3 linked regions of the Phenylobacterium montanum genome follow. The protein of the gene in region 1 interacts with the protein of each later gene in a pairwise test. Links are inferred from orthologs where the notes say so. Each region holds a gene or a part of one and is shown in the gene's direction. Other genes may lie near its edges.

Region 1 (9,398 bases):
ATGACGACGGGCAGGGAACCGACGACCTGGAAAGCGCCGACGTCGTGCTGGTGGGCGTCAGCCGCACCTCCAAGACCCCAACTTGCATCTACCTGGCCCACCGCGGGGTGCGCGCGGCCAATGTGCCCCTGGTGCCGGGGGCCGAGCCGCCGCCGAACCTGACCCGGTTGAAGCGGCCGGTGGTGATCGGGCTGACAGTCTCCCCAGACCGACTGATCCAGATCCGCCGCAATCGCCTGCTGAACCTCAGGGAGGAGCGCGAAAGCAGCTATATCGAGATCGAGTCGGTGCGCGAGGAGATCGTCAAGGCGCGACGGATGTTCGAGCGCCAGGGCTGGCCGGTGATCGACGTCACCCGCCGCTCGGTGGAGGAGACCGCCGCCCAGGTGATCAATGTGATCAATTCCGGCGGCGGGCAGATCGAGGTCCTGTCTTGAAGCCAGTGGTGCTCGCGTCCCAGAGCCAATCCCGCGCCGCCCTCCTGTCCGCGGCCGGGGTCGTGTTCTCCAAGGTCAGCTCCGGCGTCGACGAGGACGCCATAAAGCAGCGCATGCTGGCTGAATGCGCAGGGCCGAAGGCGATCGCCGAGGCCCTCGGCGAGGCCAAGGCCGTGGCAGTGTCGAACAAGACGACCGGCCTCGTCATCGGCGCGGATCAGACCCTGGACCTGGCCGGCGAGCTGTTCGACAAGGCGGCCAATGTGGACGAGGCCCGCCAAAGGCTGGTCGCCATGCGCGGCCGCACCCACCAGCTGCATGGCGGCCTGGTCGTGGCCGAGGAGGGGCGGGTGGTCTGGCGACACGCTGAAAGCTCGACCCTGACCATGCGCGACTTTTCCGACGCCTTCCTCGACGCCTACCTGGCGCGACACGGCCAGGCGGTCTTGTCCTCGGTCGGCTGCTATCATCTCGAGGGCGCCGGGGCGCAGCTGTTCGAGCGCATCGAGGGCGACTATTTCGCCATTCTGGGCCTGCCGCTCCTGCCGCTCCTGGCCTTCCTGCGCGAGCAGGGCGCGATCGCGTCATGAGCGGGATCTCCGGCGCCACCCGCCTCGCTGCCGTGGTCGGGCGGCCGGTCCGGCATTCGCTCAGCCCCCTGATCCACAACGCCTGGCTGGCCGCAGCCGGGATCGACGGCGCCTATCTGGCCTTGAGCCCCAGCGAGGAAGGGTTCCCGCACCTGGTCGAGGGCCTGCGCGGCTCGTCCCTGGCCGGGATCAACGTCACCTTGCCGTTCAAGGAGGCGGCGCTCGCCGCCGCCGACGTGGCGAGCACGCGCGCGCAACTGGCGGGAGCCGCAAACCTCCTGCTGTTCGCCGAGGACGGCTCGGTCCAGGCAGACAATACCGACGGCCAGGGCCTCCTGGGCGCCTTCGCCAGCCAGGCGTCGGGCTTCGATCCGGCAGCGGCGCCGGTCGTGATCCTGGGCGCGGGCGGGGCTGCGCGCGGGGCGGCGGCCGCTTTTGTCCTGGCCGGCGCGCCCAAGGTCCGGCTGGTCAATCGCACCAAGGGGCGGGCCGAAGCCATAGCTCACGCCCTGGGCGAAGCGGTGTCCGCCCACGCCTGGTCGGAACTGCCCGGCCTGTTGGACGACGCCGGCGCCCTGGTCAACGCCACCTCGCTCGGCCTCGAGGGGCAGGCGCCGTTGGAGATCGAGCTGGACCCGTTGCCGGCTTCCGCGCCGGTGATGGACATGGTCTATCGGCCCCTTACCACGCGCCTGCTGGAGGATGCGGCGGGCGCCGGCCATCCGGTGGTCGACGGGCTGGAGATGCTGATCCTGCAGGCCGCGCCGTCGTTCGAAGCCTTTTTCGGCCAGGCGCCGCCCGCGGGGGTCGACGTGCGCGCCTTGGCCCTCGCCGCCCTGGAGCAGGATGCATGATCGTCGTCGGCCTCACCGGCTCCATCGGCATGGGCAAGTCGACCACCGCGGCCATGTTCGCCGAGGCTGGCGCCCCGGTCTATGACGCCGACGCCGCCGTCCACGCCCTCTACGCGCCAGGGGGCGCGGCGGTGGCCCCGATCGAGGCGGCCTTTCCCGGCGTGATCAAGGACGGGGCGGTGGACCGTACAGCGCTTGGCCAGCGTGTCCTGGGCGATGAGGCGGCGATGAAGCGGCTGGAGGCCATCGTCCACCCGCTGGTGGGGGCCAGCCGCGGCGGCTTCTTCGAAAAGGCCCGCGCCGACGGCGCCGAGGTGGTGGTGCTGGACATCCCCCTGCTGTTCGAGACCGGCGGCGAGCGCAATGTCGATGCGGTGGTGGTGGTCTCCGCCCCGGCCGACCTCCAGCGCGAACGGGTTCTGGCCCGCCCGGGGATGGCGCCGGAAAAGCTGGACGCCATCCTCGCCCGCCAGAAGCCCGATGCGGAAAAACGCGCCCGGGCCGACTTCGTCATCGAGACCGGCCAGGGGTTGGAAGCCGCCCGAGCTCAGGTGGCCGAGGTGCTCGCGGCGCTGAAATCGCCCACATGGCGTTCAAGGCGAGCCCTTGAAGCCGGCGGCGAAGCGTCCCAATGATCATGGGATGTTGCGCGAAATCGTCCTCGACACCGAAACCACCGGCCTCGACCCGAAGACCGGCCACCGGCTGATCGAAGTCGGCTGTATCGAGCTGGTGGATTACCTGCCCACCGGCCGGACCTTCCATAAGTACATCCACCCCGACCGCGAAATCGATCCCGAGGCCGAGCGGGTGCATGGCATCTCCCTGGCCTTCCTGGCCGACAAGCCGCGCTTTCACCAGCCGGAGGTCTGCGACGCGCTGCTGGAATTCATCGGGGATGCGAGCCTCGTCGCGCACAACGCCGGCTTCGACCGTGGCTTCATCAATCACGAGCTGAAGCGGGCGAACCGACCGATCCTCGAAGAGTCGCGCTGGATCGACTCCCTGCCCCTGGCCCAGAAGAAATTCCCGGGCATGTACAATTCGCTGGATGCGCTCTGCAAGCGGTTCAAGATCTCGCTGGCGGACCGCACCAAGCATGGCGCCCTGCTGGACGCCCAGCTGCTGGCCGGAGTCTATCTCGAGCTGCGCGGCGGCAAGGAGCGGGGCTTGGACCTGGCGCCCCAGCAGGCCCAGCGCCGGACCACGGCCGGCCCGACGAGCGTCGCCGCCGTCAGCCACGGCCCGCGGCCTCGTCCGCTCGCCCCGCGCTCCACCGAGGAGGAGCGCGCGGCGCACGAGGCCTTCATCAAGGGAACCATCAAGTCCGGCGCGATCTGGGCGCGCTGGGGGGTGGCGGTGGAATAGTACGGGTCAGGCCTGCCCGACCGGCTGGCCGCCCAACTGGGCCTGACGCGCCGTATAGACCGCCACGAAGTCGATCGGGTCGATCATGAACGGCGGGAACCCGCCCTCGCTGGTCAGGTCCGAAATCATTCGCCGGGCGTAGGGGAACAGGTAGCGCGGGCATTCGATCAGCAGCACCGGCTCCAGCTCGGTCTCCGGAACGCCGGTGATCTGGAACAGGCCGCCATAGACCAGTTCGACCTGGAACACGGTTTCGGCCGTGCCCTTGGCGGTGGCGTTCAGCTTCAGGTCGACCTCGTAGAGACCGTCCGGCCGCGCCCTCGCGTTCATCTCGACGCCGAGCTCGATCTGCGGCTGGACCCCGCCGGCGCGCAGCGATTCCGGCGCGCGCGGGTTCTCGAACGACAGATCGCGGATGAACTGGGCGAGAACGCGCATGCCCGGGCCTTCGGCGGGGGCGGCGGCCGGGGTTTCGGTGTCGGTCATGAAAGGGACAGTTCCATATGGCTTGACGCACCGCAAACCGGGCGGCGCGCCTTGGAGGCATGAAGCGGGGCTGCTATCACGCGCACGAACGCGGCGCAACGCGGCGCCTGACGCGGCGCGAGGCGCGGATTATATAGAACCCAGTCCGTCGGGCGTTGGCTTCGCTCGCGACGGGCGCTGACTCGGTATCGCCGTGCAAGTCTTGGAACTGCTCATCCTGGCCGTGCTGGCCGCCGTGGTGCTCTACCAGCTCTACGCTGTGCTGGGCCGGCGCGTCGGGCGCCAGCCCGAGGATGGCCTGACCGCGCCGGTGCACCGCGTCGGCGCGCCGGCGGCGCCGCAGCCGGAGGCCGAGGCCGAGCCGCAGCCGGCGGGTGTCGCCGCCATCCGCGCCCGCGACGCCAGCTTCGACATCGGACGATTCCTCGACGGCGCCCGCATCGCCTACGAGACCATCGTCAAGGCCTTCGCCGAGGGCGACCGCGAAACCCTTCGCCGCCTGGTCTCAGAGGAGGTGTTCGCCCGCTTCGACCCCGTGATCGCGGCCCGCGCAGCCGAGAACCGCCACGAGACGGTCGAGTTCGTGCACCCCGCCCGCACCGACCTTGATTTCGCCGAGGTGGTCGGCGACCTGGCCCGGGCCAAGGTGCGCTTCCTTGCGGAGCTGCGCAGCCGCACCCATGGACCCGAAGGCGAGGCTGTGGACGAGCGCCGCACCGCCGAGATCTGGACCTTCGAGCGCTATTTCACCAGCCGCGACCCCAACTGGACCCTGGTCCGCGTCGACGCCGCGGAGGCGTGAGCATGGGGCGATGCTGGAGGCTGGCGGCGATCGCAGCCGCTCTCGCGATCCTGGCCGCCTGCGCCACGGCCCCACCTGCGCCGGTTGCGCCGCCGCCCATACCCGCCCCGCCGGCCCAGCCTGCCCCAAGCCCTGCCCCGCCGGCCGCGCCGCCCAGATCGACGCCGCCGCCGCGGCTCAGCCTGCACCTCGCCGATCTTCCCGGCTGGGCGCAGGAGGACCACGCCGCCGCGCTGCTGGCCTTCGAGGCCGGCTGTAGCGTCGCCCCCAACCCGGACATGGCCGCCGCCTGCCGTAGGGCCCGGAACGTCGGCGCCTTGGGCGAGGCCGCTGCGCGTGATTTCCTTGAAGCCAATTTCCGCGCCGAGCCGGTCGGTGATGGCGGCCTCCTGACCGCCTATTTCGCCCCGGAATACGAGGCCCGCGCCAGCCGCCGTGGAGAGTTCACCGCCCCGGTGCGCGCGCGGCCCGCCGACCTGGTGCTGATCGACCTTGGCCAGTTCGACCCTACCCTGACCGGCCGCAAGATCAGCGGCCGCATCGTCGGCGGCCAGCTGGTCCCCTATCCCGACCGCGCGGCGATCGAGGCCGCGCCCGCGGACGCGCCCCTGGCCTGGATGCGGCCCGAGGACCTGTTCTTCCTGCAGATCCAGGGCTCAGGCGTGCTGCGCCTGCCGGAAGGCCGCCGGCTGAAGGCGGTCTATGCCGGCAACAATGGCCGGCCGTTCGTCGGCGTAGCCAACATCCTGCGCGACCGCGGCGCCCTGGCGGCGGGGGATGCTTCGGCCGAGGCGGTGCGGAACTGGCTCGCCGTCCATCGCGGGCCGGAAGCGGACGCCGTGATGCGCCAGGACCCGCGCTATGTGTTCTTCCGCCTGGAGGCCGATGATGGGGCCGAGCCGGTCGGAACGGCGGGCGTGCCCTTGATTCCCGGGCGTTCGCTGGCGGTCGATCCCGCGAGACATGCCATGGGCGGGCTCTACTGGATCGACGCCGTCGCCCCGACCCTGAACGGCGCCATGCCGGCCTATCGCCGCATCGCCATGGCCCTCGACACCGGCGGGGCGATCAAGGGCGAGGTCAGGGCCGATCTCTATATCGGCGCCGGCGCCGCCGCAGGGCTGGAAGCGGGCCGGGTGCGCCATGTGCTCAGCCTCTACGCCTTGGCTCCTGTCGGCTCGGCCACCCAGTGACCCGCAGGCTGCGTCCGGAGGAGACCCACATCTGGGCCAAGGTCGCCGCCACCGTGCGGCCGGCGCCGGGGCGGCATTTCCCCACGGCCTTGCCGCTCGAAACCAAGCCCGAAACCTTGCCGGCGGTCGCGCCACAACCGGCCCCGGCCGCCAGGCCACAGATCAAGAGGCACGGCCCGCTCGAAGGCATCGAGCCCCGCCGCAAGCGCCGTATCGTCCGCGAACAGGAACTTGGCCCGCGCATAGACCTGCATGGCCTCGACCAGGATCGCGCGCGCCAGGCCCTGACCGGTTTCATCGCCCGGGCCTCAGAGGACGGCTGGCGGGCGGTGCTGGTGATCACCGGCAAGGGCGCCCTGGGCGACGGCGTCCTGCGCCGCATGGTCCCCCACTGGCTGGCCGAGCCGCCCTTGCGGGCCCTGGTCGCCGGGGTCTCGGAAGCCCAGCGCCACCACGGCGGCGCTGGGGCGCTCTATGTGGCGCTCAAGCGGCAGCGAGGCTGAGGCTTCAGGCCTTGCGCACGAACCGGGCGGCGAAGAAGCCGTCGGCGCCGCCCGGCAGCTGGTGCGGCAGCACCCGCAGGAGGCCGGCCTTGGTGACCGCGCCTTGGGGCGCCCCACCTTCACCGGGCTGGACCGGGGCCAAGGCGAAATCCTCATGCCGCGCCAGGAAGGCCTCAGCCTGGGCCTCGGCCTCTTCGGTCTCCAGCGAACAGACGCAATAGACCAGCCGCCCCCCCGGCTTCACCCGTTCGGCGGCGCTGTCCATGAGCCGCGCCTGCACGCCCGCCAGTTTGGCGATGTCGCCGGGGCGCGTGCCCCAGAGAACATCCGGATGCCGCCGGAAGGTGCCCGTCGCGGAACAGGGCGCGTCCAGTAGGACGGCGTCGAAGCGGCGCGAATCCTCCCAACGCTCGGCTTCGGCGGCGACCACCTCGGCGGTGAGGCCAGTCCGTTCCAGGGCCTGGGTCAAGCGGCGCAGCCGCTGGGCGGAGCGGTCGAGGGCCGTGACCTTGGCCCCCGCAGCCGCGAGCTGCAGGGTCTTGCCGCCCGGGGCGGCGCAAAGGTCGATGGCCGTCTCGCCGGGTTGGATGGCCAGCAGCCGGGCGGGGATGGCGGCGGCCGCGTCCTGCACCCACCAACGGCCCTCGGCATAGCCGGGCCAGTCGGCGACGTCGCCGCGCTTTTGCGACCTCAGCGACCCGCCGGGCAGGACTTCGGCCTCCAGGGCTTCCGCCAGTTCGCCGGCGCCCTCGGCTTGGCGCAGGCTGAGGTCGGTCAGGGGCTCCTCGGCGATCACCGCGGCCATGGCCCGGGCGTCCGCCTCGCCATAGGCCGCACGCCAACGGGCGAACAGCCAGCCGGGGGCCAGGACCTCGGGGTCGGCGTCGGGGGCCCCGTCGCGCTGCAGACCGCGCAACACGGCGTTGACTAGGCCCTTGAACGGCCGCGTGGCTTCGGCGGCGCCAGCCAGGCGCACGGTAGTGTCGATCGCCGCGTGGGCGGGGACGTCCATGAACAACAGCTGCGCCGCGCCCAGGCGCAACAGCATACGCACCGCCTCCGGCGGCGGCTTGGCCAGCTTGGCGTCCAAAAGGCGGTCGATCGCGCCCAGCCGCCGCAGCAGGGTCATGGCCGTCATTCGCGCCAGGGCCCGATCGCGCAGCTCCAGCCCGGCGAAGGGCTTGCGCACAAGGGCCTCCTCGAGCCCGCCGCGGTGATCCAGCGCCGCGGCCACCAGGTCCAGCGCCGCCCGGCGGGCGTCCAGGCCTTCGCCGAGGGGTGTTTCCGTATGGGCGGCGTCCGGCTTGGGCCTGGGCTTGCGGGCGTTGGGCGTCGGGCGTGGGCGGCGTGGGCCGGACGGGCGAGGGGGTTTCATCCGCGCCCCGTGCCCCCAAAGGCCGCTGACAATCAAGCAAAAAGGGCGCAAAATCCGCCCATGACGGAACTTCCCGAACACGCCGCCCCCGACAAGCCGCTCAGCCCGGCCGCCCAGCGGGCGCTGGAAGAGGCGGCGGAACGCCGCCGGCTGGTCGCCGAAGAGGCGAAAAAGGTCGAGGAACGGGGCGGCCCGGCAGGCCCCGAACCCACGCGGTTCGGCGACTGGGAGCGAAAAGGGATCGCTGTCGACTTCTGATCGCCGTTCACCCCAGGCGCGTATGGACTCGCAGGGTCGCGCACAGGTGCGTAGACCGGACAGCGACCAAGCCCCGGAGCCGGCCATGCCGTTCAAGCTCGCCAGACTAGCGCCCCTGTTCGTCCTCGCCCTGGCGGCGGCGGGCGCCTCAGCCGCCAGCGCCCATCCGCGTGCGGCGTGCTGCTGCCGGCCGCACGCCGTTCGTCACCACCTGACCCATGTGCGGACCATCGTGCGCGAGAAGGTGATCATCGACCACATTGTCGAGGGCCCCAGCGAATGGCGCCCCGCGCCTGAAGCGCCGCCGCCGCAGGAGGTCCAGGTCTCGGACCTCTGGCTCAGCGGCGGGGTCGGCCCCGCCAATGTGGGCGGCGGAGGCGGAGGCGGCGGATTCGCCTATGCCCAGGGCTCGGGGGCGGCGAACGCCGGGGCCTTCGCCCGCGCCAACGCCTTTGCGGCGGCCCAGGCCAGCGTCTCGGCCAATATCGCCGTCCACGTCGGGATCGGCGGTCATGGCGGACACGGCTGTGGCTGCGGCAAGGGCGGCCACTGGTAGAAGAGACTCAGGCCTCCGCCATCTCCTGCACCACGCTGAGCGCCGCCGCGCGCGGGTCATTGGCGGCGGTGATCGGCCGGCCGCAGACCAGGTGGCTGGCGCCGGCGCGCAGGGCCTCTGCCGGGGTCGCCGCGCGGGCCTGATCGTCGGCCTTGGACCAGGACGGCCGCACCCCCGGCGTCACCACCAGAAAGCCCGGCCCGCCGATCTGGCGCGCCAGCTCGGCCTCGTGCGGGCTGGCCACCACCCCGTCGAGGCCCGCATCCAGGGCCTGGCGGATGCGCCGCTCGACCAGGTCGCGGACCTTCAGCCCATAGCCGAGCTGGACCAGGTCGTCTTCCGACAGGCTAGTCAGCACGGTCACCCCGACGATCTTGACCCCCAGCGCGCCGGCCCGTCCGCGCACGGCGGCGGCCATCACCTGGGGTTCGGCGTGCACGGTCAGGAGATCGCAGGCGCCGGTGGCGACGATGGCCGCCGTCGCCTTCTCCACCGTGGCTCCGATGTCGTGCAGCTTCCAGTCCAGGAACACCTGGCGCCCGCGGCGCTTCAGGTCCTTGGCCATGTCCATGCCGCCGCCGGCCAGAAGCTGCAGGCCGATCTTGTAGTAGCTGACCGCATCGCCCAGCCGCTCGACCATGGCCTCGGCGTCAGCGCGTGTCGGCAGGTCCAGCGGGATGATCAGCCGCGGATCGGCGGGCGTGTCCTGCAGGCGGGCGGCGGCGAGGGTCATCGAGGGCTCCGTAGCGTACGGGCGCGCGACCCGGCGTTTCGAACGAGCGGGGCGGCGCGGATTTCGAGGATTTAGGCTAAGACAAAAACATGAGCCTTGCAGAACTCTCGGTCAACTTCTTCGTCGCCCTGTTCGCCCTGATCGACCCGGTGGGCAACGTGCCCTTGTTCGCGGCGGCGACAGTGGGCGCGACCCCGGCCGGCCGGCGGCGGCTGGCTGCCTATATCGCCCTATTCTCGCTGG
Region 2 (9,613 bases), 420 kb from region 1 along the record:
AGAAGGCGATCCGCAAGATCGCCCGCCGCACTGAGGTCAACAAGTCCCGCCGCTCGCGCGTGCGCACCTATCTGCGCAAGTTCGAAGAAAGCGTCGCCAGCGGCGACGTGGCCAAGGCGAAGGCCGCCTTCGTCGAGGCGCAATCCGAGCTGATGCGCGCTGTCGGCAAGGGTGTGGTGCACAAGAACACCGGCGCCCGCAAGGTGTCGCGTCTGGCCGCCCAGCTGAAGAAGCTCGCGACCGCGTAATAACGTCCAACCGGGCGTTAACCTTCGAGAAAATCTAAGTAATTCCAGCCAAGCCGCTGGGCCTATATGGTCTTGCGGCTTGGTTGGCGCGTGGGGAATTGTTCCGTGAACAGAAGCCCAAAAACGAGTTTTCCTTGCCCGTTGAGGGACTACTTAGAGTCAATCGAAATATCCGTCGACGGCGCGAAGAATCCCGGTTGACCGGGCTTTGGCGCCGGCTAGCATGGCCTCACAGGATGTTTCCATCTCAGTACGGAAGAATGGCGCCGGCGGTGTAGTGCAACCGCCGGACGAGGGGAATTTTGCGTGAATCATAGAGGCTCGGCCGTTGCGGGAACAGGCCGGACCAAGACCGGTTTCGGGGTGCTGGCGATATGACGATGAACTATTCGGGAGGGATGACCAGTCTTGCCAACCGGGGGGGCGGCGAACTGGAAGCGGTCTGGGCCAAGGCCTCGGCCGCGCTCAAGAGCGAGATGAGTCAGGACACCTTCAATTCCTGGCTGGGCCAGGCGGGGGTGCGTGAAAACGCCGCAGGGGAGCTCTATCTGGTCACGCCGACGGGGATCGCGCGAGACTGGGTGCGGCGCAACGCCTGGCGGCGGGTGACCGAGCTGTGGTCGCAGTACGATCCTCAGCGCCGCGCTCTGGAACTGCGCTCGCGGGCGGAGCTGGACACTGCGGCGCCGGCGCAAGACAGCGCTGGCGCAGCCAGCCCGGCGCCGGCGCCCAAGGCCCCACTGCAGGCCCTGGCCAGCCCGGCGGCCGAAGAAGCCGAAACGGCGCCGCGCGCGCCCGGGTTGCAGGAGCGCTTCCGCTTCGACACCTTCGTACCCGGCCCGGCCAACGAATTCGCCCACTCGGTGGCGAAAAAGGTAGCCTGCTGGAGCGACGGCCACTTCAACCCCGTCGTCTTCCATGGCCCCTACGGTTTCGGCAAGACGCACCTTCTGAACGCCATCGCCTGGGAGGCCATGCGCGCCTCGCCCGGCCGCAAGGTGATCTACCTGACCGCCGAGCGGTTCCTGCAAAGCTTCGTGCGGGCGATGATGGACCGCACCGGCCCGGCCTTCAAAGACGAGCTGCGCGCCGCCGACCTGCTCCTGATCGACGATGTGCATTTCATCGCCGGCAAGCAGTCGAGCCAGGAGGAACTGTATCATACCCTCGCCGCCCTGACCCAGGACGGCCGCCGGGTGGTGTTCACCGCCGACCGGGCGCCCAACGACCTGACCGAAATGGATGCCCGGCTGCGCTCGCACCTTCAGGCGGGTCTGGTCTGCGGTATCGAGCCGGCCGACCGCACGCTTCGCCTCGGCATCCTCGAGCGCAAACTGGTCCAGCTCGGCCGGCCGATGGGCCAGCCTGGCCTGAACGCCCGGCCCGAGGTGCTGCAATTCCTGGCCGACCGGTTCACCGACAGCGTGCGCGAGCTGGAAGGCGCCCTGAACACCCTGGTCGCCCGGGTGGGCGAGCGGGTCGAAGCGCTGAACCTGGACGAGGCCCAAGCGATCCTTCGGCCCCACCTGCGCGGCGCCGAAAAGCGCATCACCGTCGACGACATCCAGAAGGCGGCGGCCGAGCACTACGGCATGAAGCAGGCCGACCTGATCTCGGAACGTCGCAATCGCGCCGTGGCCCGTCCGCGCCAGGCGGCCATGTGGCTGGCCAAGACCCTGACCACGCGCTCGTTGCCGGACATCGGCCGGCGCTTCGGCGGGCGCGACCACACCACCGTGTTGCACGCCGTGCGCCGCATCGAGGCCCTGCGCCAGGAAGACCCCCAACTGGCCCGCGACCTGGAAGTCCTGACCCGCAAGCTGCGGGGCTGAAGCCACCCCCCTTGGGCGGACGACGAGCCCCTTCTTCCGTCCGAACGGCGGGGGAAGGGGCTTGCTTGGCTTTGGGCGCCTGGCGAAGCGGCGGCCTTCCGCCGAATTGGTTTTGCGCCGCCCGAACCCTCTTCCCCGGCGTTGCTTTTCAGTTAATCTCCCCTCCCCTTTAAAGGGTCGCGGAGGAAGGAATCGCCGTCCGCGGCCGCAGATTCGGACGTCCAGATGCAGCTTACCATCGAGCGCGCGGCTCTGCTGAAAGCGCTGGGGCATGTTCAGAGCGTCGTCGAACGGCGCAACACCATTCCCATCCTTTCCAACGTGCTCCTGTCCACCAGCCGCGATGCGCTCGCGCTGTCGGCGACCGATCTCGACATGGAGATCATCGACGAGACGCCCGGCCGCGTTGACCAGCCCGGCCAGATCACCGCGCCCGCGCACACCCTCTACGAGATCGTCCGCAAGCTGCCGGAAGGGGCCGAGGTCGAGCTGCGCTACAGCGGCGAAGACCCACGCCTGACCATCGCGGCGGGCCGCTCGCGCTTCAACCTGCCGGTGCTGCCGGCGGGCGATTTCCCGGTGATGTCCTCGGACGGCCTGTCCAGCTCGCTCAGCATCGACACGGTCGACCTGATGCGGCTGATCGACAAGACCCGCTTCGCCATCTCCACCGAGGAGACCCGCTACTACCTGAACGGCCTCTACCTGCACACTGTCGTCGACGGCGGGGTGACCAAGCTGCGCGCCGTGGCCACCGACGGCCACCGCCTGGCCCTGGCCGAGATGCTGGCGCCCGAAGGCGCAGTCGGCGCGCCCGGCGTCATCGTGCCGCGCAAGACCGTGCAAGAGGCCCGGCGCCTGCTGGAAGACGCCGGCGAGACCGTCGAGCTGCAGGTCTCGGCCCAGAAGGTGCGCTTCGCCTTCGGCCGCGCCGCCCTGACCTCCAAGGTGATCGACGGCTCCTTCCCCGACTATGTGCGGGTGATCCCCAAGGACAACACCCGCATCCTGACCGTCGACAACGCCCTGTTCGCCCAGGCGGTGGACCGGGTGGCGACCATTTCGGCGGAGAAGAGCCGTTCGGTGAAGATGACGGTCGAAAGCGGCCGCATCGTGCTCACCGTGCGCAACATGGAGGCCGGCCAGGCGGTCGAGGAGATCGAGGTCGACTACGACGGCGAGCCCTTCGAGATCGGCTTCAACGCCCGCTACCTCTTGGACGTCTGCGGCCAGATCAAGGGCGAGACCGCCGAGTTCCGCTTCGCCGACCCGGCCTCGCCGACCCTGGTCCTGGACCCGGTGGACGCGGACGTGCAGTACGTCCTGATGCCACTGCGCGTGTAGAACCCCTGCCCAAGGGGAGGGGCCCTGCGCCCCTCACGCCATGACCCGCGCCGTCCTGCGCCAGCTGACCCTGACCGACTTCCGCGGCTATGAGCGCGCCGCCCTGCCCATGGACGGGCGGCCGGTCTATCTGTTCGGGCCCAATGGGGCGGGCAAGACCAACCTTCTGGAGGCGGTCAGCCTACTGTCGGCCGGGCGGGGCTTGCGCAACGCCGCCATCGCCGAGATCGGCCGCCGCCTGCCGGGCGAGGCCGCGGGCCGCGCCTGGGCCGTCGCGGCCGAGGTCGAGAGCGACCCCGCTGAGGAGCCGGTCCGCCTGGGCACGGGGACCGAGGCCCCCGGCGCGGCCCGCCGGCTGGTCCGCGCCCAGGGCGAGCCGGCGATGCCCGGTCGCCTGGCCGATCACCTGCGCCTGGTCTGGCTGACCCCGCAGCAGGACCGCCTGTTCCTGGAGGGCGCCAGCGAGCGGCGGCGCTTCTTCGACCGACTGGTGTTCGCCGCCGAGCCCGGCCACGCCGCCCAGGCGGCGTCTTACGAGAAGGCCCTGCGCGAGCGCGCCCGGCTCCTGGCCGAGGAGGGGCCGGACCCCGACTGGCTGACCGCGCTGGAAGCGCGCCTGGCCGAGGCCGGGGCGCGGATGGCCGAGGCCCGCGTCCGCACCCTCGTCGCGCTCAAGGCCGAGATCGACGGCCGGGCCGACCGGCCCTTTCCCCAGGCCGACCTGGACCTTACCGGCCCCTTCGAGCAGATGGCGCTCGCGGGCGCGCCAACCGAGGAGATCGAGGCCCAGATCGCCCGCGCGCTCTTGGCCGGGCGCCCACGCGACGCCGCCGCCGGGCGCAGCCTGACCGGCCCGCACCGCACCGATCTTTCCGTCCGTCATCGGGAAAAGGACCGCCCGGCCGCCGAATGCTCCACGGGTGAGCAGAAAGCCCTGATTTTGAACCTGGTTTTGGCCCAGGCTGCGCGACTTTCGGGTGCGAAATCCGCACCGAATCCTGTAGTGTTGCTCGATGAGGTCGCCGCGCACCTGGACCCGCTCCGGCGTGCGGCCCTCTTCGATGAAATCGAGGCGCTGGGCCTGCAGGCTTTCCTGACCGGGACCGAAGAAGCGCTGTTTAGCGACCTGAAGGGGCGAGCCCAGGGCGTTCATGTGGACGCCGCCAGTCTCGCCATTGTGGACGACGAATGACCGACCAAACCCCCGAGACCTACGATCCCTCCAACGGCGCCGACGACTACGGCGCCGACAGCATCAAGGTGCTCAAGGGCCTCGACGCCGTGCGCAAGCGGCCGGGCATGTACATCGGCGACACCGACGACGGCTCGGGCCTGCACCACATGGTCTACGAGGTGGTGGACAACGCCATCGACGAGGCCCTGGCCGGCTTTGCGACCCTGGTCGAGGTGACCCTGAACGCCGACGGCTCGGCCACCATCGCCGACGACGGCCGCGGCATCCCCACCGACATCCACGAGGGCGAGGGGGTCAGCGCGGCCGAGGTCATCATGACCCAGCTGCACGCCGGCGGGAAATTCGACCAGAACAGCTACAAGGTCTCGGGCGGCCTGCACGGGGTGGGCGTGTCGGTGGTCAACGCCCTGTCGGACTACCTGCTGCTGAAGATTTGGCGAAACGGCAAGGTGCACGAGATGCGCTTCGAGCGCGGCGATGCGGTCAGCCCCCTGGTGGTCACCGGCGAGGCCCCTCGGCGGGCCAATGGCGAGTACCTGACCGGCACCCAGGTCACCTTCATGCCCTCGCTGGAGACCTTCAGCCACATCGACTTTGACCGCAAGACGCTGGAGCACCGGCTGCGCGAGCTGGCCTTCCTCAATTCCGGCATCAGCATCAAGTTCTCGGACCTGCGCGACGCCGAGCCGTTCGAGGAGATCCTGTCCTACCAGGGCGGGGTCGAGGCCTTCGTGCGCCACCTGGACAAGGCCAAGACGCCGCTGATCAAGGCCCCGATCGTGATCCGCGGCCGCCGCGACAAGGTCGAGGTCGACCTCTCCCTGTGGTGGAACGACAGCTATCACGAGACCATGCTGTGCTTCACCAACAACATCCCCCAGCGGGATGGCGGCACGCACCTTTCAGCCTTCCGCGGGGCCCTGACGCGGATCATCACGGGCTATGCCGAAAGCAGCGGCGCGGCCAAGCGCGAGAAGGTCTCGGTCACCGGCGAGGACGCGCGCGAAGGCCTGACCTGCGTGCTGTCGGTCAAGGTGCCCGACCCCAAGTTCTCCTCCCAGACCAAAGACAAGCTGGTCTCCTCCGAGGTGCGCCCGGCGGTCGAAGGCCTGGTCGCCGACGGCCTCGCCACCTGGTTCGAGGAGCATCCCGCCGAGGCCAAGGCCATCGTGCAGAAGATCGCCGAGGCCGCCGCCGCCCGCGATGCGGCCCGCAAGGCCCGCGAACTGACCCGGCGCAAGTCGGCCCTCGACATCACCTCCCTGCCCGGCAAGCTCGCCGACTGCCAGGAGCGCGATCCGGCCAAGTCTGAACTGTTCCTGGTCGAGGGCGACAGCGCCGGCGGCTCGGCCAAACAGGCCCGCAACCGCGAGAACCAGGCCGTGCTGCCCCTGCGCGGCAAGATCCTAAATGTCGAGCGCGCCCGCTTCGACAAGATGCTGTCGTCGGAGCAGGTCGGCACCCTGATCACCGCGCTCGGCGCCGGGATCGGCCGCGACGACTTCGACATCGAGAAGATCCGCTACCACAAGATCGTCATCATGACCGACGCCGACGTCGACGGCGCCCATATCCGCACCCTGCTGCTCACCTTCTTCTACCGGCAGATGCCGGAGGTCTTGGAGCGCGGCTACCTCTATATCGCCCAGCCGCCGCTCTATAAGGCGTCCAAGGGCAAGTCCTCGCGCTACCTGAAGGACGACAGCGAGCTTGAGGCCTATCTGATCGACGAGGGCGTCGAGGGCGCGGTGCTCGAGCTCTCCACCGGCGAGCAGATCGCCGGCGCCGACCTTCTGGCCCTGGTGCAGACCTGCCGCGGCGCCCGCGCCAATATCGAGCGCCTGGCCGCCCGCGCCCCGGGTTTCGCGATCGAGCAGGGCGCCCTGGCCGGCCTGTTCGGCGAGGCCCCCGATCCGGAGGCGGTGGCGCATCGCATGGACCTCTACGCCGAGGAAGGCGATGGACCCTGGTCCGGGCGACAGGGCGAGGCCGGCGGCTTCGTCTTCACCCGCGTGCGCCGTGGGGTCACCGACCAGCTGGTGCTGGACGAGGTGCTGATCCACTCCGCCGACGCGCGCCGCCTGGCCGAGCGCGGCGCCAGTCTCGCCCAGACCTTCGCCAAGCCCGGCGTTTTCCGCCGCAAGGACCGCTCCAGCCCCGTGCGCGGACCACGCGACCTGGTGGACGCCATCTTCGAGGCGGGCCGGCGCGGCCTGTCGATCCAGCGCTACAAGGGCCTGGGCGAAATGAACGCCGACCAGCTGTTCGAGACCACCCTCGACGTCGACGCCCGCACCCTCTTGCAGGTCAGGGTCAACCATGCAGACGACGCCGACGACATGTTCTCGCGCCTGATGGGCGACCTCGTGGAGCCGCGCCGCGAATTCATCCAGGACAACGCCCTGGACGCCGAGGTCGACGTCTGATCGCCAACGCCCTTGTTCATGCCTCAGGATTTCTGAAGGTGTGAGTAGCGCGCCTGGGCAATGGAATCCTGACGCGGCGAGCATCTCTTGACCGTCTACCATCAGGTTTTCTATCGGTATCGAGCGAAAATGTCGGCTGCCGCCGCCGTTCCCTGAAGCCTGCGCCACCCCATCTGTGCGTGCACCATGATGCATGACAGCAAGGAGGCTGTTCCCATGAGCAAGCTTGCAGGCAAGATCGCCCTGATCACCGGCGGCACCACCGGCATCGGCGCGGCGACCGCGAAACTGTTCCAGGCCGAGGGAGCCACGGTGGTGGTCACCGGCTCCAGCCCGGCCTCGGTCGAGGCGGCGCGAGCGGCCCTGCCGGGCGTCGAGGCGATCGTCTCCGACGGCGCCGACATCGCCGCCACCAAGGCCCTGGTCGACCATGTCAAGGCCAGGCACGGACGCATCGACGTGCTGTTCGTCAACGCCGGCATCGCCAAGTTCGCCCCGGTCGAGGCCGTGGACGAGACCTTCTACGACAGCCAGTTCGACCTCAACGTCAAGGGCGCCTTCTTCCTCCTGAAGCATGCGATCCCGGCCATTTCGGACGGTGGGTCGATCATCCTCACCGCATCGGTCGCCGGCGCCAACGGCGGCCTGGGCGGCGGCGAGGTCTATGGCGCCACCAAGGCGGCGCTGCGCTCGTTCGGCCGCACCTTCGCCCGGGCGCTGACCCCGCGCGGCATCCGGGTCAACACCGTCAGCCCAGGCCCGGTGGTCACGCCGATCCTGGACCGGGGCGGCCTGACCCCGGCGCAGAAGGAAGCCTTCATCGAGGGGGCCAAGGCCCGCATCCCGCTGGGCCGCACCGGTGAGCCGGAGGAGGTGGCCCGCGCCGCCCTCTACCTCGCCGCCGACGCCACCTACACCACCGGCGCCGAGTTGTTCGTCGACGGCGGCCTGATTGATCTCTAGGCCGGCCAAAGCTTCATGCTGGATAGTCCAGGCTGGGATACCAGTCGGTCCCGCGGCCTTCTGGGGTCAGGTCCAGCACCAGCCACAGGGGCGCAGGGTCCGGCGCGCCCCTGGGGTCCTGGCCCGGATCGGCCGTCGAGCCGGTCATCTCTCCGGCCCAGAAGTGGCGGATGGTCCCGTCCCGGCGGGTGAACACGTTCTGGGCCGGAACCTCCGCCCCATCGGGCAGCAGGCCGCGGTAGTCCCGCGAATAGGCCCCGCTCAGGTCCTGATAGAGCCGCAAATGCCGCCAGCCGCGCTCCCGCTTCCAGGCCGTCAGCCGCTCCAGCGGCGAGCGGGCGACCACCGCCAGCGAAACCCGCTGGCCGATATCGGCGGCGTTGCCCTCCCAGGCCGCCAGCAGGTTGGTGCACATGGGACAGGGCCGGCGCCGCTCGGGCCCGAACATGTAGCTGTGGATCACCAGGCTGGACTTGTCCTGGAACAGGCCCGCCAGATCGACCTCGCCCTCCTCGCCCAGGAAGCGATAGTCGCCGATGACCGGGGCGCCCGGCGGCAGGGCGCGCCGCTTGGCCGCCACCCGCTCGATATGCCGGCGAAGCTCGATCTCCTCGGCCAGCAGGGCCGTCCGCGCGGCGCGGTATTCGGCGCTTTCGCCGGGAATGCGCACCGGATTGTCCCGCGCCAGGGCGGCGGCGGGCGTAAGCGTCTGGGTTTCGAAAGCCATGGAACCTCTCCGCTGGAGGACTATCCACCAAGGACGTATGGGCCTGCCGCGCGCCGACAAGGGCCGTGACCCAAATTCGCCACAGCCAGCTTGGCGCTTGAGCCGCGGCCCGCAACAGCGTTTCATAGGCCGGACGCCGCCTTTGGGGAGCAGCCGGCCCGTGCGCCAATCCGTTGTCGTCATCGCCGCCCTGGCCGCTGTGCTGGCAGGGCCGGCCGCGTGGGCGGCCGATCCGCCGGATGGCGCCGCCGTCTCGCCCGCATCCCAGACGGAAAAGGTGCATTCCAGCCTCGACCAGGTGTTCGGACCCGGCCAGTGGCGCCAGACCAGCGGCTATCGCACCCGGGCCCAGGAGAACGCCCTGCGCCGCCGCGGCGCGGGAACCGTGGCGGTTGGCCAGGTTTCGCACCACTCCCTGGGCGGGCCCGACGCGCCCCAGGCCTATGACGTGGTGGTGCCGGGCATGAGCCAGGCGCGGGCGGCGATCAAGCTGCGCCAGGCCGATGCCGGCTTCACCCGCGTCCTGGCCGAGGCCGCCCATGGGCCGGAAGGCCCGCACCTGCACATCGAGCCCGGCGCCGCCCTCGCCGTCGGCCAAGCCGCGGCCGCCGAGGCCGCGCCGCCAGAGCCTACCATCTACCTGCGCATCGCCGACGGCCGGCGCAATCCCGAGATCGGGTCCGCTCGTCATCGCCGCGCCTCGCGCGCGCCGTGACCGCCCTCTCCCCCGTCGAGGGCGCCTGCCATTGCGGCGCCGTGCGCCTGACCCTCGCCCGCGCGCCGCAGACGCTCACCGACTGCAACTGTTCGATCTGCCGCCGCTATGGCGTGCTGTGGGCCTATTACAGGCCGGACGAGGTCGAGATCGCGGCGGGCCA
Region 3 (10,677 bases), 3.2 Mb from region 1 along the record:
TATCGCCTCGATATCCGGCCCCAGACTGTAGTGGGGTTCAGTCTGACCTTTCACCTTCAGTGAGCGCCTCACCCGGGACGGTCGGCGCCCTGGCGGCCAAGGCCCGGGATCAGCATCGGCGTGCGTCGGCGATAGGCCTCGTAGGCGTCGTCGCCCAGTTCGGACGACAGGAACCGCTCCTCGATCCGGGCCTTGATCCAGAATCCCAGGGCCATCAGGGCCGCCCCGGCGAAGCCCGAGACCGCGCCGCGCAGGAGGGCGGTGGCCGCGCCGGCCAGGATCAGGCCGCTGTAGATCGGGTGCCGCACCAGGGCGTAGGGGCCGGTGTCGACGACGTGATGCCCGGCCTTGCGCGTCACCGTGCCGGACCACAGCTGGCCCAGGTGCAGCCGCGCCCACCAGCAGAAACCGAGGCCCGCAGCGGTGACGGCGACCAGCAGCCATCCCGGCGCCTCGTCCATGACCCAGATGTGCCCAGGCGCCGCCCCGGCCGGGACGCGGACCACCAGCAACAGCCAGATCCCCAGAGCCGTGATCGCCCAATAGAGTCCCTGGTCCCACAGCGAGACCCGCCTTGCGGCCGGCGCGGCCCACAGCGCGGCGATAACCCACGAAAGCGCCCAGGCGTCCCAGATCCAGAAGATGACGTTGAAGGGCGAGATCATCGCGGCCTCACCGGGTCCGGCGGAAGGCGAAGGCGTCTTTCTGCGGCTCCATGCCGATCCGCTCATAGAAGCCCACCGCATCGGGCATGGAGAGCAGGATCACGCTGACCTCGGGCCCCAGCTCGGCCTGGACCGCCGCCAGCAGGCCCCGCCCGACCCCCAGCCCCTGGGCCTCGGCGCCCACCGCCAGCTCGGAGACGTAGGCGCACCACGAGAAGTCGGTGACACAGCGCGCCACGCCCAAGAGCCGCCTGTCGCGCCGTCGCCGTGCGGTCATGATAAGGTTCGCGTGTGCCAGCATGCGGCCGATCCGCACCGCGTCATCCAGCGGCCGTGTCGCGCCCAGGCCGGATTCCGCCAGCACCTGGCTGAACTCGGCGACGGACAGGTCCTGCTCGCGAGCATAGGCCACCTCGGCGTCGGTCATCACGTTCCTCCGACTGCATTCTCTAACCCGGATCGCGCCGGCTTGACAGTGCCACAACCTTTGCGGGATGCTTGGGCCGTCATCGAGCCTGGCGGGCAAGAATTCGCCAATGAACCTCAGGACGAGGCGAATAGAGATCGCCCTGCGTCCAGGTCGAAGCTAAACTTCGGCTGGTTTTCGATGCGGGCGGACCAAGCGCCGATTGTGGGGCGGAAGTCGTGAGCGCAGAAGCTGAAATCCAGGCGGCGCGCCTGCGCTCGGTTTTCGAGCGCCTGGCGGTCACCTCTCTGGTCACCGTGGTCAACGCGGTGCTGATGGCGCTCGTGCTCCAGCGCCGCGGCGCGACGCCGGGCCCCTGGATCTGGCTCTCTCTGGTTTTGCTGCTGGCGGCGACGCGCACCTTCTCGGGGCGCCTGTTCGAGGACGATGCGGATCGCAGCCGGCGCCTCCTGCACTGGACCGCGGTCTCGGTGCTGGGTTCGGCGGCCTCGGGCGCGCTCTGGGGCCTGGGCGCGGCTTTCCTGTTCCCGCCGGACGAGACCGGCCAGTGGCTGTGGATCTTCCTGATCGCCGGCATGTGCGCCGGCGGCGCCTCGCTGCACGCCGCGCATCTGCCGACCGCCCTGGCCTTTGTGGTCCCGGCCTGCGCGCCCCTGGCCGTGCGCCTGGCGCTGGAGGGTTCGGCTTCGCGCATGGCCGCCGCAGCCATGATCGTGGTGTTCATGGTCGCCATCGCCTTCACCGCCGGCCGCTTCGCCCGCCAGTTCGGGCAGGTCCTCAGCCTGCAACTGGACCTCGAGCGCCGCACCGCCGAGCTGGACCAGACCAACCGCCGCCTTCGGGCCGAGATCGAGCAGCACCGCGCCACCGCCGACAGCCTGCACCAGGCGCAGAAGATGGAGGCCCTGGGCCACATCACCGGCGGCATCGCCCACGACTTCAACAACCTGCTGACCGTGATCAGCGGCAGCCTCGACCTGATCAGGAAGCGCGCCGCCGGCGACGAGACCGTGCAGCGGCTCAGCGCCGCCGCCACCCACGCCGCCAAGCGCGGCGCCCAGCTGACCGGCAGCCTGATGGGCTTCGCCCGCAAGCAGTCGCTGCACCCGGCCGTGATCGACGTCGGCGCCCTGATCGTCGAGTTCGCGCCCCTGCTGCGCCGGGCGGCGGGGGAGGCGATCGAGGTGCGGCTGGACCTGGCCGGCGACGTGGCCGACGCCTATGCCGACGCCGCCCATTTCCAATCGGCCATCCTGAACCTGGTCATCAATGCGCGCGACGCCATGCCGAACGGCGGCGTGGTGACGGTCTCCACCCGCAACGCCGCCCTGGGCGGCTCCGACGCGGTGCTGGACAGCGAGGCGCGCCAGGGGCGGGCGGTGGTGGTCAGCGTGCGTGATCAGGGCGCCGGCATGGCGCCCGAGGTGCTGGCCAAGGCCTTCGAGCCCTTCTTCACCACCAAGCAGGCCGGCAAGGGCACGGGCCTGGGCCTGGCCCAGGTGCTTGGGTTCGCGCGCCAGTCGGGCGGCTACGCCACCATCGACAGCGCTCCGGGGCAGGGCTGCGAGGTCAGCCTGGTGCTGCCGGCCCTGGCCTCCACCGGCTCGCAGCCGGCCAACGAAGCGGGCGCGGCCGAACCGGCGGCGCCGGGCGCCCCCCTGACCGTGCTGCTGGCCGAGGACGATGCGGCGGTGGCGGCGATGCTCCGCGAATCCCTGGGCCAGATGGGCTGGGAGGTGCTGACCGCCGCCTCCGGCCGCGAGGCCCTCGACATCCTGGGCCGCCGGCCCGAGGTCCAGATCCTGGTCGCCGACGTGGTCATGGCCGGCGGGGTCAGCGGGGTCGAGCTGGCCCGGGCCGCCGGGCGCCTGCGCCCGGGCCTGCCGGCGGTGCTGATCTCCGGCTATCCGGGCGAAGCCGCCGGCGCCGACGAGTTCGAACTCCTGCAAAAGCCCTTCACCCACCAGGACCTGGTCGACCACGTGCGCGCCGCCCTGGCCGCGCACGGCGCGAGCAAAGACGAAGCCCCCCGCGCCACGGCGTGAGGGCAATGAATGCTCCGCTCTTCCTGGCGAAGGCGCTGAGTTTGGCGGCTTTGCAGAATATCCTCATCCTGAGGCGCCCGCGCAGTGGGCCTCGAAGGACGCAGTGGTGAGGCCGTGCGTCCTTCGAGGCCCGACGCTTCGCGCCGGGCGCCTCATGATGAGGAAGTTTTTGGACTGCAAAAAAGAATCGTCATGGTGAGGAGCGGCCCGAAGGGGCGCGTCTCGAACCACGCACGAGCTTCGCGACGGCGCCAAAAAAGGGTGATTCCATGCGCATCTTTGTGGTCGCGGCCGCGCTCTGCCTCGCCGTCACGGCTCCGCCGCCAGCCTCGGCCGCCGACTCTGCGCCGCAGGCGCCGCCCGAAACGATCTGGCGCGACGCCCCCGACGGCGGGCTCGAGCACCTGCAGTCGGGCCTGGCCTGCCCGCGCAGTCTCGGCGAATATGATCGGCGCACGGCGTTCGTCTTCGACAATTTCGGCCTGGACGTCGGCTGCGACTACCAGGCGCGCGAAGCGAGCGTGACCCTCTACCTCACCCGTCGGACCCAGGGCGGCTTGGACGAGGCCATGGCTGAGGCCAAGCGCGAACTGGTGCAGTTCGGCGCCGCCGACAACCCCCAACTGCTGACCGAGCAGCGCTATGACGAGGCCGGCCACGCCTGGACCACCGCCCTCTACGCTAAGGACGGCGGGCGCCATTCGGGCATCTGGATGACCGACCTCTACGGCTGGACTCTGGAATATCGTGCGACCTATTCCCTGGCCGTGGAATCCCAGGTCCAGGCCGACCTCAAGGCCTTCACCGCCCAGATCGCCTCCACCGCGGGCACACGCCTGGCTCTCTGCGCCAAGCCGGCTCCGCCCGAGCGGCATGGCGCGGCGGCCCCGGCGACCAAGGACGACTCAGCGACGTCGCTGATGGACGCCCTCGTCGGCGCCGCCGCGATCCAGACAGCGGTGCAAGACAAGCACGCCAAGCCAAAACCCGTCCTCTGGTGCGTCGAGCGCCCGCTAAAGATCGAAGGCCATGGCGCCCTCTACTGGCGCGGGGTGGACGAAACCGGCGCCGACGCCCGCACCGACCAAGTCACCGCCCTGACGATCAAGACCACGCCCGGCCTTACCGTCACCCCCGACACCATGGGCGGCCTGATCGAGGCCCTGGGCAAGAAGGACGGCGACGACGCCCCTCCGCGCTGGGTCGCCGTCCTTGAGGCCAAGAGCCAGTCGACCATCTTCGGCTACTTCAATGGCCGTCCGACGCCCGAGGTCCTGGCCGAACTGTTCGGCCGCATCATGGCCGGCAAGGCCAAGCCCCTGGCCAGCTACGACGCCAGCCGCAAGAACATCACCATCACCATGCCGAAGGAGTGAGGGGGAGGGCCGTGGCGGCCGCGAACGAAGCCGTGTGTCCGGCCTTGACGCGGAACAAAACCAGAAATAAGAACAAAAAAGCAACCCGCTTTCCACAGGGGATTCACATGGTTCGGATGGCTTGGGACGGTCTGGCGCTTGCTTCGGTGGCGAGCTTCGTTTGGATGATGCTGGCGGTGGTTCAGCACGTGGGCTGAGTCGCGGCGCGGGCGTCGGAACGGGAGCGCGGCTGATGGCCGAAGGCGGGGACCTGGGCTTTGTGCATCTTCGGGTGCGGTCGGCCTATTCCCTGCTGGAAGGGGCGATCAAGGCCGACGCCATCGGCAAGCTGGCCGCGGCGGCCGACATGCCGGCGGTGGGCATAGGCGACCGGGCCAACCTGTTCGCGGCCCTGGAATTCTCCAGCTACACCAAGGACGCGGGCGTGCAGCCGATCGTCGGCTGCGCCCTGCCGGTGACGGGTATCGGCGACCGGGCCCCCGACAAGTGGGCGCGCATCCCCACGGTGATGCTGCTGGCCCAGAACCAGGCCGGCTATCTGAACCTGATGGCCCTGACCTCGGCCGCCTTTCTGGAGATCGGCCCTACCGACGACCCGGGGGTGGCCTGGAGCAAGATCGCCGAGCACGCCGAGGGCCTGCTCCTCCTGTCCGGCGGGCCGGACGGGCCGATCGATCCCCTGTTCGCGCTGGGCCGGGCGGCCGAGGCCAAGACGGCGCTGGCCGAGATGCATCGGGTGTTCGGCGAGCGCTTCTACGTCGAGCTGCAGCGCCACGGCCAGCCGCGCGAGGCCCTGGCCGAGCCGGGCCTGGTGGCCTGGGCCTATGACCAGGACGTCCCCCTGGTCGCGACCAACGACGTCTATTTCGCCACCCCCGACATGCACGAGGCGCACGACGCGCTCTTGTGCATCTCCGACGGGGTGTTCGTCGGCCAGGAAGAGCGGCGGCGGATCACCGGCGAGCACTATTTCAAGTCCTCGGCCCAGATGCGCGCCCTGTTCGCCGACCTGCCCGAGGCCTGCGACAACACCCTGGACATCGCCCGCCGCTGCGCCTTCCTGGTCAAGAAGATCGACCCGATCTTGCCGCGGTTCGACACCGGCGCCGGCCGGTCGGAGGCCGAGGAGCTGGCCCACCAGGCGCGTGAGGGCTTGGCCGCCCGCCTGGCCGTGCATCCGCTATCGGCCCCGCGCGAGGCCTATGACGAGCGGCTGGAGCGGGAGATCGGGGTCATCACCCAGATGGGGTTCCCCGGCTACTTCCTGATCGTGTCGGACTTCATCAAGTGGGCCAAGACCCACGGCATCCCGGTGGGGCCTGGCCGCGGTTCGGGCGCCGGCTCGCTGGTGGCCTGGGCCCTGACCATCACCGACCTGGACCCCCTGCGCTTCGGCCTGCTGTTCGAGCGCTTTTTGAACCCCGAGCGGGTGTCCATGCCCGACTTCGACATCGACTTCTGCCAGGAGCGGCGGGAGGAGGTGATCAGCTACGTCCAGCGCAAGTACGGCGACGACCGGGTGGCGCAGATCATCACCTTCGGCACCCTTCAGGCCCGGGCTGTGCTGCGCGACGTCGGCCGGGTGATGCAGCTGCCGCTGGGCATGGTCGACCGCCTGGCCAAGATGGTGCCGAACAACCCAGCCAACCCGACCACCCTGGCCAAGGCCATCGAGATCGAGCCACGCCTGAAACAGGCCCGCGACGAGGACGACAACGTCCGCCACCTCCTGGAAGTCGCCCTGCGCCTGGAAGGCCTCTACCGCAACGCCTCGACCCACGCCGCCGGCGTGGTGATCGGCGACCGGCCCCTGACCGAGCTGGTGCCGCTCTATCGTGACCCGCGCTCCGAGCTGCCGGCCACCCAGTTCAACATGAAGTGGGTCGAGAGCGCCGGCCTGGTGAAGTTCGACTTCCTGGGCCTGAAGACCCTGACCGTGCTCGACCGGGCGGTGAAGCACCTGGCGCGGCGCGGGGTGTCCCTGCACCTGGACCAGCTGCCCTTCGACGATGCGCCCACCTACGAGCTGATGACCCAGGGCCAGACCGTGGGCGTGTTCCAGCTGGAAGGGCAGGGGATGCGCGACACCCTGCGCAAGCTGCGCCCCGGCTCGATCGAGGACATCACCGCCCTGATCTCGCTCTACCGCCCGGGGCCGATGGACAACATCGACGCCTTCGTGGACTGCAAGTTCGGGCGCAAGCCGATGGACACCCTGCACCCCTCGCTGGAGCCGGTGCTGAAGGAGACCTACGGCATCATCGTCTACCAGGAACAGGTGATGCAGATCGCCCAGATCCTGGCCGGCTATTCCCTCGGCGAAGCCGACCTTTTGCGCCGCGCCATGGGCAAGAAGAAGAAGGAGGAGATGGACCAGCAGAAGGTGCGGTTCGTCTCCGGGGCCAAGGAAAAGAACGTCCCCGAAAAGCAGTCGGGCTCGATCTTCGACCTGGTGGCCAAGTTCGCCGGCTACGGCTTCAACAAGAGCCACGCCGCCGCCTACGCCCTGGTCGCCTACCAGACCGGCTGGCTGAAGGCCAACTGCCCGGTCGAGTTCTTCGCCGCCTCGATGAGCCTCGACATCTCCAACACCGACAAGCTGGCGGTGTTCTACCAGGACGCCCGCCGCGGCGGGGTCACCATTCGCGCGCCCGACGTCAACCGCTCGGGCGCCGACTTCGAGGTCGAGGAGGGCGAGGTGCTCTACGCCCTGGGCGCGGTGCGCAACGTGGGCCTTGAGGCCATGAAGCACCTGGTGGCCGTGCGCGAGGAGGGCGGGCGCTTCCGCGACCTGTTCGATTTCGTCGAGCGGGTCGATCCACGCCAGGTCAACAAGCGGGCGATCGAGAACCTGGCCCGGGCCGGCGCCTTCGACAGCCTGCACCCGAACAGGGCCCAGATCGTCGACAACGCCGACGCCCTGATCGCCTATGGCCAGAGCATGGCCGCCGAGCGCGCCTCGTCCCAGACCTCCCTGTTCGGCGGCGAGCAGGTCGAGGCCGGCCGCCCGCGCCTGATGGCCCGCGAGCCCTGGACCGCCACCGAGCAGCTGGACGAGGAACTTGCCGCGGTCGGCTTCTACCTGACCGGCCACCCCCTGGAAGGCATGCTGGAGATGCTGCGCCGCAAGCGCACCACGCTTCTCACCGACGCCCTGGTCCAGGCCGAGGCCGGGTCCGAGGCCTTCCGCATGGCCGGCGTCGTGCGCCGCCGCCAGGAGCGCGCCTCGGCCAAGAGCGGGGAGAAGTTCGCCTTCGTCACCCTCTCCGACCCCACCGGCGAATACGAGGTGCTTTTCCCGCCCGAATCCCTGCGCCGCTGCCGCGAGGCGCTGGAACCGGGCCGGTCGGTCTCGGTGCGGGTGCGGGCCAAGTCCTCCGACGGCGAGGTGCGCTTCTTCGGCGACGACGCCGAGCCCCTAGACAAGGCTATCGAGAACATCCAGGCCAGCTTGCGCGTCTATCTCTCCTCCGCCTCGGCCGACATGGAGGCGCTGAAGAAGCGCCTGCAGCCTGTCGGCGGCGGCGGGCCCAGCGGCCCCAGCGGGGAGGTGGTGCTGATCGCTGGCATGGGCGCCGGCCGCGAGGTCGAGATCAAGCTGCCCGGCCGCTTCATGCTCGACTCCGCCGTCCGCGGCGCGCTGAAGACCGCGCCGGGGGTGAGCTATCTGGAGGAGGCGTAGGCCGTTACTACCGGTCCCCGGATAGCGCCTTGAGGATCTCGGCCTCGCCGCAGACGCCCAGCAGCCGGCCGTTCTCGACCAGCAGCACGGGATGGCGGTTGGCCTCGCAGATCTTGATGATGGCGCTGAGCGGCAGGCCGGCTTCGGCCAGGATCATGCTGTCGGGGCGGATCGGGCCGCCCTGGGGCTCGTGGCGCAACAGCACCCGCTCCTCGCCCTCGACGTGGCAGGCGAGGGGGTGGCGGTCGGCGTCGAGCTCGAGGCGATAGCGGCGGCGGCTGTCGAGCCACACCCCGCCGGCCTCGGCTTCCAGGTCGTCAACGCCGCGCATGACCGTGGCGCCGGTCAGGACCGACAACGGATTCATGTGCCGCACGAACTGGGCGACATAGTCGTTGGCCGGCCTGAGCACGATGTCCTGGGCGTCACCCGTCTGGACGATGCGGCCGCCTTCCATGATGGTGATCTGGTCGCCGAGCTTCAGCGCCTCGTCCAGGTCGTGGCTGACGAAGATGATGGTCTTCTGCACGCTCTCCTGCAGGCTGATCAGCTCGTCCTGCAGTCGGCTCCTGATCAGCGGATCGAGGGCCGAGAACGGCTCGTCCATCAGGAGGATGTCGGCGTCGGTGGCGAAGGCCCTGGCCAGGCCCACGCGCTGCTGCATGCCGCCACTGAGTTCCTGGGTCTTGCGGTCGGCCCATTCGGCCAGGCCCACCAGCTCCAGCTTCTCGTCGACGATCCTGCGCCGCTGGGCCTTGTCCATGCCCTGGAATTCCAGGCCCAGGCCGACATTGTCGCGCACGGTGCGCCAGGGCAGCAGGGCGAACTGCTGGAACACCATGGCGATCGACTTGCGGCGCACTTCGCGCAAGGTCGGCGCGTCGCAACTGGCCACATCGACCACGCCGCCCTGGTGGCGAACCAGCACCTGGCCGCGGGTGACGCTGTTCAGGCCGTTGGCGGCGCGCAGCAGGGTGGACTTGCCTGAGCCGGAAAGACCCATCAGCACCGAGATCTCCCCGGCCCTGACGGTCAGGTTGGCGCCGGCGACGCCCAGAACCACCCCGGTCTCAGCGGCGATCTGGCTGCGGGTGGAGCCGGCCTCCATCAGCGAGATGGCCTTGGCCATGGCCGGGTCGCGCGCGCCCTTGCCGGCCTTGCCGAACAAGATGTCGACCTCTTTGAACTCGACCGCGGTGGTCACGTCGCCGGCTTCCTGGCGAGGGGGCTCATCGGTGAGGGCCGCCGCGTGAACGTTCATCAGACCCCTTTCAGCGCCAGGTTCTCGGGATCATAGGGCGAATCCGGGATCACTGTCGCGCGGTGTCGTTCCCCGAGGATGCTGATCTCGAGTTCTGTGCCGATCTCGGCCAGATCCGGCCGCACCATGGCCAGGGCCAGCGACTTGTTCACCCGCCAGCCATAGCCGCCCGAGGTGGCGCGGCCGACCAGCGCCTCGCCCAGATAGATCGGCTCGGAACCGCGCGCGTCGGCGTCGGTGACGCCATGCACTTCCAGGGTGACCGCCTTGTTGGCGAAGCCGCGCGCCTTCCAGGCGGCGAGGGCGTCCTTGCCGTGGAAGGTCTGCTTCTTCATGGCGATGAAGCGGCCGAGGCCGGATTCCAGCGCTGCGTATTCGATCGAAAGCTCGCGCGGGATCAGCTTGTAGGTCTTTTCCAGGCGCATGGAGTCCATGGCGCGGATGCCGAAGGGCTTAAGGTCGAATTCGGCGCCGGCCTCGAACAGCTTGTCGAAGATGTAGTTCTGCATCTCGATCGGGTGGTGCAGCTCCCAGCCCAGCTCGCCGACGAAGTTGACGCGCAGGGCCTTGGTGTGGGCCGCGCCGATGTCGATGTCCTTGCCGGTCAGCCAGGGGAAGGCCTCATTCGACAAGTCGGCGTCGGTGACCTTGGCCAACAGCTCGCGTGAGCGCGGGCCGGCCAGGACCAGCACGCCATATTGCGTGGTGATCTTCTCGATCCGCACCGAGCCGTCGGTCGGCATCGCCTTGAGCAGGTAGTCGTAGTCGTGCCGCTCCAGGGCGCCAGCCGAGACCAGGTAGAAGCTCTGCGGCGCCTCGCGATAGACGGTAAACTCGGCCCGCACCCCGCCCTTGGCGGTAAGCAGGTAGGTCAGGCTGACCTTGCCGACGTCCTTGGGGATGCGGTTGGTGAAGAGGTTGTCCAGCCACGCCTCGGCGCCCGGCCCCGAGACCTGGAACTTGGCGAAGGCCGACATGTCCAAAAGGCCGACCTTTTCGTGCACATGCCGGCACTCGGCGCCCACATGCTCGAAATAGTTGGAGCGGCGGAAGCTCCACTTTTCGCGGATCGGATCGCCTTCCTTGGCGGGTTCGGGGTGGTTCTCGTTCAGGATCACGTCCGGCTTGTCGAGGTCGGCCTCGGTCAGGGCGTAGCCGGCGGGGGCGAACCAGTTGGGCCGCTCCCAGCCAAACACCGAGCCGAACACCGCGCCGAGGGCC

Evidence for each region.
Region 2: the proteins of dnaQ (region 1) and dnaN interact in binary tests that used the Escherichia coli proteins (3 or more experiments, as listed by UniProt). The link is inferred for Phenylobacterium montanum from one-to-one orthologs.
Region 3: the proteins of dnaQ (region 1) and dnaE interact in binary tests that used the Escherichia coli proteins (3 or more experiments, as listed by UniProt). The link is inferred for Phenylobacterium montanum from one-to-one orthologs.

The regions. Positions count from the first base shown.
Region 1 is NZ_CP073078.1:3,645,798-3,655,195, forward strand. Bases 1,660-4,386 are described here. They hold dnaQ (DNA polymerase III subunit epsilon), read left to right. Parts: upstream 1,660-2,523; coding sequence 2,524-3,249; downstream 3,250-4,386. Other genes in these bases: aroE (shikimate dehydrogenase), read left to right, coding at 1,660-1,881; coaE (dephospho-CoA kinase), read left to right, coding at 1,878-2,516; secB (protein-export chaperone SecB), read right to left, coding at 3,256-3,735; timA (TIM44-related membrane protein TimA), read left to right, coding at 3,929-4,386. Also shown: KCG34_RS16410 (pyruvate, water dikinase regulatory protein), read left to right, coding at 1-437; KCG34_RS16415 (Maf family protein), read left to right, coding at 434-1,027; more of aroE, read left to right, coding at 1,024-1,659; more of timA, read left to right, coding at 4,387-4,537; KCG34_RS16445 (MltA domain-containing protein), read left to right, coding at 4,540-5,730; KCG34_RS16450 (Smr/MutS family protein), read left to right, coding at 5,727-6,233; KCG34_RS16455 (RsmB/NOP family class I SAM-dependent RNA methyltransferase), read right to left, coding at 6,238-7,608; KCG34_RS16460 (DUF1674 domain-containing protein), read left to right, coding at 7,669-7,866; KCG34_RS16465 (hypothetical protein), read left to right, coding at 7,952-8,422; pyrF (orotidine-5'-phosphate decarboxylase), read right to left, coding at 8,430-9,155; KCG34_RS16475 (MarC family protein), read left to right, coding at 9,245-9,398. UniProt on the Escherichia coli protein: DNA polymerase III is a complex, multichain enzyme responsible for most of the replicative synthesis in bacteria. The epsilon subunit contain the editing function and is a proofreading 3'-5' exonuclease.
Region 2 is NZ_CP073078.1:3,229,211-3,238,823, forward strand. The notes cover bases 1,423-4,364. They hold dnaN (DNA polymerase III subunit beta), read left to right. Parts: upstream 1,423-2,305; coding sequence 2,306-3,424; downstream 3,425-4,364. Other genes in these bases: dnaA (chromosomal replication initiator protein DnaA), read left to right, coding at 1,423-2,080; recF (DNA replication/repair protein RecF), read left to right, coding at 3,465-4,364. Outside these bases: rpsT (30S ribosomal protein S20), read left to right, coding at 1-248; more of dnaA, read left to right, coding at 647-1,422; more of recF, read left to right, coding at 4,365-4,616; gyrB (DNA topoisomerase (ATP-hydrolyzing) subunit B), read left to right, coding at 4,613-7,045; KCG34_RS14460 (SDR family oxidoreductase), read left to right, coding at 7,262-8,008; KCG34_RS14465 (DUF899 family protein), read right to left, coding at 8,022-8,735; KCG34_RS14470 (hypothetical protein), read left to right, coding at 8,896-9,450; KCG34_RS14475 (GFA family protein), read left to right, coding at 9,447-9,613. UniProt on the Escherichia coli protein: Confers DNA tethering and processivity to DNA polymerases and other proteins. Acts as a clamp, forming a ring around DNA (a reaction catalyzed by the clamp-loading complex) which diffuses in an ATP-independent manner freely and bidirectionally along dsDNA.
Region 3 is NZ_CP073078.1:400,606-411,282, forward strand. Bases 4,390-8,395 are described here. They hold dnaE (DNA polymerase III subunit alpha), read left to right. Parts: upstream 4,390-4,745; coding sequence 4,746-8,195; downstream 8,196-8,395. Other genes in these bases: KCG34_RS01955 (hypothetical protein), read left to right, coding at 4,390-4,513; sidA (cell division inhibitor SidA), read left to right, coding at 4,525-4,710; choV (choline ABC transporter ATP-binding protein), read right to left, coding at 8,203-8,395. Outside these bases: KCG34_RS01935 (hypothetical protein), read left to right, coding at 1-63; KCG34_RS01940 (methyltransferase family protein), read right to left, coding at 69-665; KCG34_RS01945 (GNAT family N-acetyltransferase), read right to left, coding at 673-1,092; KCG34_RS01950 (ATP-binding protein), read left to right, coding at 1,311-3,137; more of KCG34_RS01955, read left to right, coding at 3,407-4,389; more of choV, read right to left, coding at 8,396-9,456; KCG34_RS01975 (GcvT family protein), read right to left, coding at 9,456-10,677. UniProt on the Escherichia coli protein: DNA polymerase III is a complex, multichain enzyme responsible for most of the replicative synthesis in bacteria. This DNA polymerase also exhibits 3' to 5' exonuclease activity. The alpha chain is the DNA polymerase catalytic subunit.